3 regions of the Brevibacillus sp. HB1.1 genome follow, and region 2 is predicted to be linked to each of the others. Evidence: riboswitches for the same ligand, from Rfam matches in the RefSeq annotation. Region 2 holds a riboswitch; each other region holds the start of a gene.
The links. A riboswitch is a leader RNA that binds a small molecule or an ion and turns the genes downstream of it on or off. The one in region 2 is predicted to bind S-adenosylmethionine.
Positions count from the first base shown of each region.

Region 1: another riboswitch for S-adenosylmethionine. It lies ahead of HPY27_RS25280 (methionine ABC transporter ATP-binding protein); the one in region 2 lies ahead of metH (methionine synthase).
Region 3: another riboswitch for S-adenosylmethionine. It lies ahead of HPY27_RS25200 (homocysteine synthase); the one in region 2 lies ahead of metH (methionine synthase).

Region 1 covers NZ_JABMIV010000012.1:128,859-131,132, forward strand. The annotation lists gene HPY27_RS25275 (Ger(x)C family spore germination protein) at 1-1,038, shown strand, start outside; SAM riboswitch class I at 1,145-1,261, shown strand; gene HPY27_RS25280 (methionine ABC transporter ATP-binding protein) at 1,363-2,274, shown strand, end outside.
Region 2 covers NZ_JABMIV010000002.1:904,464-906,737, reverse strand. The annotation lists gene HPY27_RS09250 (YcdB/YcdC domain-containing protein) at 1-158, shown strand, start outside; gene HPY27_RS09245 (YjcZ family sporulation protein) at 226-333, opposite strand; SAM riboswitch class I at 547-648, shown strand; gene metH (methionine synthase) at 766-2,274, shown strand, end outside.
Region 3 covers NZ_JABMIV010000012.1:112,458-114,731, reverse strand. The annotation lists gene HPY27_RS25205 (rhodanese-like domain-containing protein) at 56-367, opposite strand; SAM riboswitch class I at 680-786, shown strand; gene HPY27_RS25200 (homocysteine synthase) at 876-2,180, shown strand.

The DNA.
Region 1 (2,274 bases), on a different contig from region 2:
ACGGCTGTCGGCTATGATCTGTTAAAAGATGGCAAAATTCGCGGGACGTCTGTCATGCCTTCCATTAATCCAGAGGCAAGGCATAAGATACAGATCTTATCAGCCACAGGGGAAACCAGCAAAGGAATCCGGGATAAGATGAATTTGCAATCAGACAAAAGAGTATTGGGTGGGCAAATTCGTGTTGCCCTCTACAGTGAAAACTTTTCAAAGCAGGGACTTGGCAGCATCATTGACACGTTGTATCGGGATTCGTCCCTTTCTAGCAGGATTTATCTTTGTGTGTTTGCAGGCGAAACATATGATATGCTGACGTATCCTTATTCAGAACAAGGGAATATTGGAATCTACCTGTATCGTTTGATTGAGCAAAATATCCGTGGGGAAAAAATTCCTTCTTCGACCATGCATGAGTTTTTCCGGGCTTACTATGAAAAAGGGATCGACCCGGTCATGCCGTACATAGAAAGAAAGGGAGATGAACTGAAAATCAAAGGCATCGCCTTATTCAAAGGTGATCGTTATGTGTCATGGGTTACACCCAAGGAAGCCTTTCTACTCAAACTTATCCACGGAAAGTTCCGCATCGGCAGCTATGATACTTCTGTTCCTACTGCTATTTTTGGGGAGTCACCCAAAAACCACAACAGCAAAAAAGTCCAGGTGCAGCTCGTTTTCGATACAATTTCCAGCCATGCGAAAATCAAATTAAGCCAAATATCCCCACCAATCTTCGATATTCATGTCAAGTTGCATGCCCGAATTTTGGAGTTAACCATCCCGCTAAAGCTAGAAAATGCCAAGTTGCTGAAAATCATGGAACATGCACTGGAGAAAGAGCTTGAAAAAGAATTGCATAAACTCATAAGCAAACTGAAGAGCCTCGATGTTGACCCAATTGGCTTCGGCTCGATCTATCGTTCAGAGAAAAGAGGAATGGCCAACATGACGCAGGCTGAATGGCGAAAGATGTTTCAGGATGCAACGTTTCGCTTCCACGTAAAGTCAAAAATCATCCGCAACGGCGTCATGGATTAAAAAACTTTTCCTTCTATTACTATTGACGTGATATTTCCGAAAAGGATATAATCCGTTTTGTATCATCATGAAATAGAAAAGACGAACATAATATACGTAGATATCTTTCTTATCAAGAGAGGCGGAGGGACAGGCCCTATGAAGCCCGGCAGCCGGTTCATTTTCGGATGAACGTCGCGGTGCCAATTCCTACAAGATTGTTTGGATCTTGTATAGATGAGAAGGGTGGATGCGAACGTATAACATTGCGTTGCAGCCCCTTTTTCGTTTATGAAAAAAGGGGTTTTCTGATTTTATTTAGATTGTGGTCGGGAGGTGGATGCGTTGATCCAACTGCGTCATTTGCATAAAAGCTATCAAGTACAAGGGAAAACCATCCCAGCGTTAACGGGGATCGACCTTTCCATAGAGCAAGGAGAAATATACGGGATTATCGGACACTCTGGTGCAGGGAAAAGTACGTTGATCCGATGCATCAATTTGCTGGAGCGTCCAACTTCAGGGGAAGTTATTGTGGACGGCGTCGATTTGACAAAGCTGGATGAAGGGAAGCTGCAAGAAAAGCGCCGCTCAATCGGCATGATTTTTCAGCACTTCAACTTGCTGTCTTCTTCGACAGTCGGCGAAAATGTCGCTTTTCCGCTCAAGCTGGCAAAGCGTCCGAAGGCAGAGATTGATAAGAAAGTGAACGAGCTGCTAAAGCTGGTTGGCTTGGAGGCACATAAGGACAAATATCCGTCCCAACTGTCTGGCGGACAGAAGCAGCGTGTAGGGATTGCTCGGGCGCTCGCGAATGATCCAAAAGTGCTGCTCTGTGACGAAGCTACATCGGCTCTCGATCCGCAGACGACGAACTCCATTCTGGCACTCCTCTTGGACATCAACCGTAAGCTGGGCTTGACCATTGTGTTGATTACCCACGAGATGCACGTCATTCGCTCCATTTGTGATCGTGTTGGCGTCATTGATGGAGGAAAGATCGTCGAGTCGGGTAACGTACTGGATGTATTCCTTCGTCCGCAGCATCTAACGACACAAGAATTCGTGGAACAAGTAGCGGATTCTACAGAGCTGCGTGAAGCAGTCGCGCACGAAAAGGCCTCGGGGAACCGCACGATTGCTCGTGTCACCTTCCTCGGAGAAAAAACGTATCAGCCGATCCTGTTCCAGACAATGCAAGAGACTGGTACGGTATTCAGCATTTTGCAGGGAACAATCTCCCGCATGAAGGATACG
Region 2 (2,274 bases):
TACGCGTCATGCCTTTAAAGCTGGTCTATTTGAGGAGAGATGTGGATGGGCAAAAATTAGCTCAACCAAAGCTGGCGTATGTGCCGTGGAGTGACGAAAAGCTGGCGCTCAAATATATTACTCTGGATGCCGTGACAGGCAAGATCATCACCAAATAACAAGAAAAAAAGGCTATCCCGCAGCCATTCCTGATGGCTTTTGGGATAGCCTTTTTTAAACACTTATCTAACAGTCGTCACACGAACACCCAATAATTACCAACAGGATAAACAGCACGAGCACGATTGCGAAGCAGTCACCGAAGAATCCGTTTCCGCAGAATGATGTACTCATCTTTGTTTCCCCTCCTTTCCGTTATACTCCAGTCTATACACGAATGCGGATATTGGACTGGGCGGATGCCCAGCTTAGGCAAAAATGGGCGCGTAAGAGGAGAGGCTCAGTAAAAAATAGACAATTCACAATTGACGGGGAGACAAAGGTGGTGTTAAGATACTTGCAAACATTCAAGACATTTCGCAAAACAACTAAATGACAAGTGTACGACTCTTATCCAGAGAGGCAGAGGGACTGGCCTGATGAAGCCTCGGCAACCGGTAAAAATCCGGTGCCAATTCCAGCAAAGCTACGTGCTTTGAAAGATAAGAGGATGTCTCAGGCGTTTTCGTATCTGCTGACAAATCCTCTTCTTTCAAAGAAGAGGATTTTTTTTATTTACCCAATTACGGAGAATAAGCCGATGCAAGGTAGAAAAGGGGCACGTCAATGAAACCAACTTTTCGCGAACAACTTTCCCGGAAAATTCTGATTCTGGACGGTGCAATGGGCACCATGCTTCAACAGGCAAACCTGACTGCTGATGATTTCGGCGGTGAAGCCTATGATGGCTGTAATGAACTCCTGAACCTGACCAGACCAGATGTGATCCGTTCCATTCACGAGAAATATTTAGCGGCGGGCGCAGACATCGTCGAGACAAATACATTTGGTGCTGCTTCCATCGTTTTGGCTGAGTACGATGTGCCAGAAAAAGACCTTGAGATCAATATAGCCGCAGCCCGCTTGGCCAGAGAAGCGGTGGATGCCTATTCTACGGAGGAGTGGCCGCGTTTTGTAGCAGGTGCAATGGGACCTACGACCAAAACCCTTGCGTTGACAGGCGGTGTCACTTTCGAAGAACTGGTCGAGGCGTATTATCGTCAGGCAAAAGGTCTGATTCTTGGCGGCTCCGATGTTCTTCTATTGGAAACCTCGCAAGACACGTTAAACGTCAAGGCTGGCGGAATCGGGATTCGCAAAGCTTTTGAAGAGCTTGGACAGGAGCTCCCGGTGATGCTGTCAGGTACGATTGAGCCGATGGGCACAACGCTGGCTGGCCAAAACATCGAGGCGTTTTACATCTCCTTAGAGCATTTACAGCCAGTCTCCATTGGTCTGAACTGTGCGACAGGACCAGAGTTTATGCGTGATCATCTGCGGACACTGTCAGGAATTGCCCAATGTGCGGTTAGCTGTTATCCGAACGCAGGCTTGCCAGACGAGAACGGCCATTACCATGAAACGCCACAGGGACTTGCTTCGAAAATGCGGGCATTCGCTGATCAGGGCTGGATAAACGTCGCTGGCGGTTGCTGCGGAACAACGCCTGACCATATTCAAGCGATGGCAGAAGCATTGAAAGACTGCAAGCCGCGCAGTGCAGCTGTGGAACCGCTGAGCGCAGTCTCCGGGATCGAGGTTGTTTACGTCGAAGATGACAATCGTCCCTTGCTAGTAGGGGAGAGGACCAATGTCATCGGTTCCAAAAAATTCCGTGAAATGATTGCAGCTGGTCATTATGAAGAAGCATCTGATATTGCCCGAGCACAAGTGAAGCGCGGCGCACATGTCATCGATATATGCTTGGCTGACCCCGACCGTGATGAATACGAAGATATGGAAAAATTCCTACAGTTCATCGTGAAAAAAGTAAAAGCGCCCCTCATGATCGATTCGACAGATGCCAAGGTCATGGAGCTGGGACTTCGCTATTCGCAAGGGAAGGCCATCCTCAACTCGATTAACTTGGAAGACGGCTTGGAGCGATTTGAGGAAGTGGTTCCACTTATTCACAAGTTCGGTGCCTCCGTTGTCGTTGGAACGATTGAGGAAGCGGGTATGGCTATCACTCGCGAAAAGAAGCTGGAGGTCGCGCAACGCTCGTACGACATTCTTGTCAACCAGTATGGCATAAAGCCACAGGATATTATATTCGATCCACTCGTCTTTCCAGTA
Region 3 (2,274 bases), on a different contig from region 2:
TGCGTGATGCCTCCTGATTACACGCGGGAGGCATTCACACTGTTTCTATCACTTCTTACTGTTCTACTTCACCTGGCCATGCGAGCATGCCGCCAACCATATTCGCCACGTCATATCCTTGTTCACTCAAATACGCTGTAGCATTATGGCTTCTGGCACCACTACGGCAAACCATCACAATCGGAATGTTCTTATCCAGCTCATCGATACGATGTGGCAAAAAGCCGAGTGGGATCAGCTTCGCCTCTTTAATGTGACCTGCATTCCACTCATCGACTTCACGTACATCAATGATTTGCAGCTCCTCTTTGGCTTCCAGCTTTTCCAACAGCTCTTGTGGTGTCATTTCCTTTACTCCATGGCTCATCGCTATTTATCCTCCTATATGTACGATCAGATCAGTTGTAACCACCTCCATGATATCACACGCTTTTTTACTTTTCTAACGCGAAGAGCACTTGGCTTTACCCTGCATCTATGCTCCCTATTTTCTACCATTATCTCCTATTTCGCTGTGGCAGTAGCCACACGGGATGTGAACAGCTTGAGGCAAAAGCGTTACAAATTAATGGCATGAGTGAAACACCTTTCATCCATATATACACAAAAACCTCCCTGATAACTACAAATTCCACATTGACAGCAAGGTTTTATTTTCATACAATTACGACAACAACTTTTCTCATCAAGAGCGGTGGAGGGACAGGCCCTACGAAGCCCGGCAACCAGCAGACTAGCTGCATGGTGCCAATTCCTGCAGAATCCAGTGATTCTGAGAGATGAACACAAGCCCGTGCATGATCGGAGCCTTCTTCTTCTCAGGAGAATGCTCCGTTTTTTTATTAGTCGATTTCATAGTAGAAGGAGAGATGAATATGTCCGATCAACAACAATGGAAGCCAGAAACGCTTGCGGTACACGGTGGGCAAGAGGTTGACCCTGTAACAGGCTCACGTGCTGTTCCGATCTATCAGACGACCTCCTACGTTTTCCGCGATACGGAGCATGCAGCCAATCTGTTTGGCTTAAAAGAGTTTGGGAACATCTATACACGCATCATGAATCCGACCCAGGATGTGTTTGAGAAGCGTGTTGCCCTGCTCGAAGGTGGTGTTGGTGCATTAGCGACCGCATCCGGGCAAGCTGCCATTACATTCGCCATCTTAAATATTGCGCATGCAGGAGACGAGATCGTCGCTTCCAGCAGTCTCTATGGCGGTACCTACAACCTGTTCGCCCACACGCTTCCCCGCCTCGGTATCAACGTTCATTTTGCTGATCAATCCAATCCGGAAAATTTCCGTGCTTATATCAATGAAAAGACAAAAGCCGTGTTTTGCGAGACGATCGGCAATCCACGCATTGATGTCGCTGATATTGAGGCGATCGCCCATATTGCCCACGAAAATGGCGTACCTTTGATCGTGGACAACACCTTCGCGACTCCGATTTTGTGCCGTCCTTTTGAGCACGGGGCCGATATTGTCGTGCACTCCACCACCAAATTCATCGGCGGCCACGGAACAGCAATTGGCGGTATTATCGTAGACTCTGGAAAATTTGACTGGAACAACGGGAAATTCCCAGGACTGACTACACCAGACCCAAGCTACCATGGCGTTGTTTATACAGAGGCAGTCGGTCCGCTCGCCTATATTATCAAGGCGCGCGTCCAGCTCCAGCGCGATATTGGTGCTGCCGTCGCCCCGATCAATTCCTTCTTGTTCCTGCAAGGATTAGAAACACTGCATCTGCGCATCGAACGGCATAGCCAGAACGCCTTGGCAGTAACCCAATTCCTCGCCAATCACTCTGCCGTAGAGTGGGTGAGTTATCCAGGACTCGAGTCAGACTCCCAGCGTGAGTTGGCACAAAAATATTTGCCAAAAGGTGCTGGCGCGATCCTGACCTTTGGAATTCGCGGTGGCGTTGAGGCAGGAAAAACGTTGATCGAGTCCGTGAAGCTGTTCTCCCATCTCGCAAATGTCGGGGACTCCAAGTCACTCATCATTCATCCAGCTAGCACAACACATCAGCAAATGACAGAAGAAGAGCAGGCAGCAGCCGGAGTGACCCCCGGACTTATTCGCCTCTCCGTCGGTACAGAATCGATCGACGATATCATTTCTGATCTGGAGCAGGCATTGCAGCGTGCGTTGCAATTATCCACGGTAGGTTAACCGTACCTTCAAAAGAAAGAAGAATCATGATCTCTCTGGATAGAGATTTATGATTCTTCTTTTTTATTTTTTATTCACGTTCGAAAAATATTGA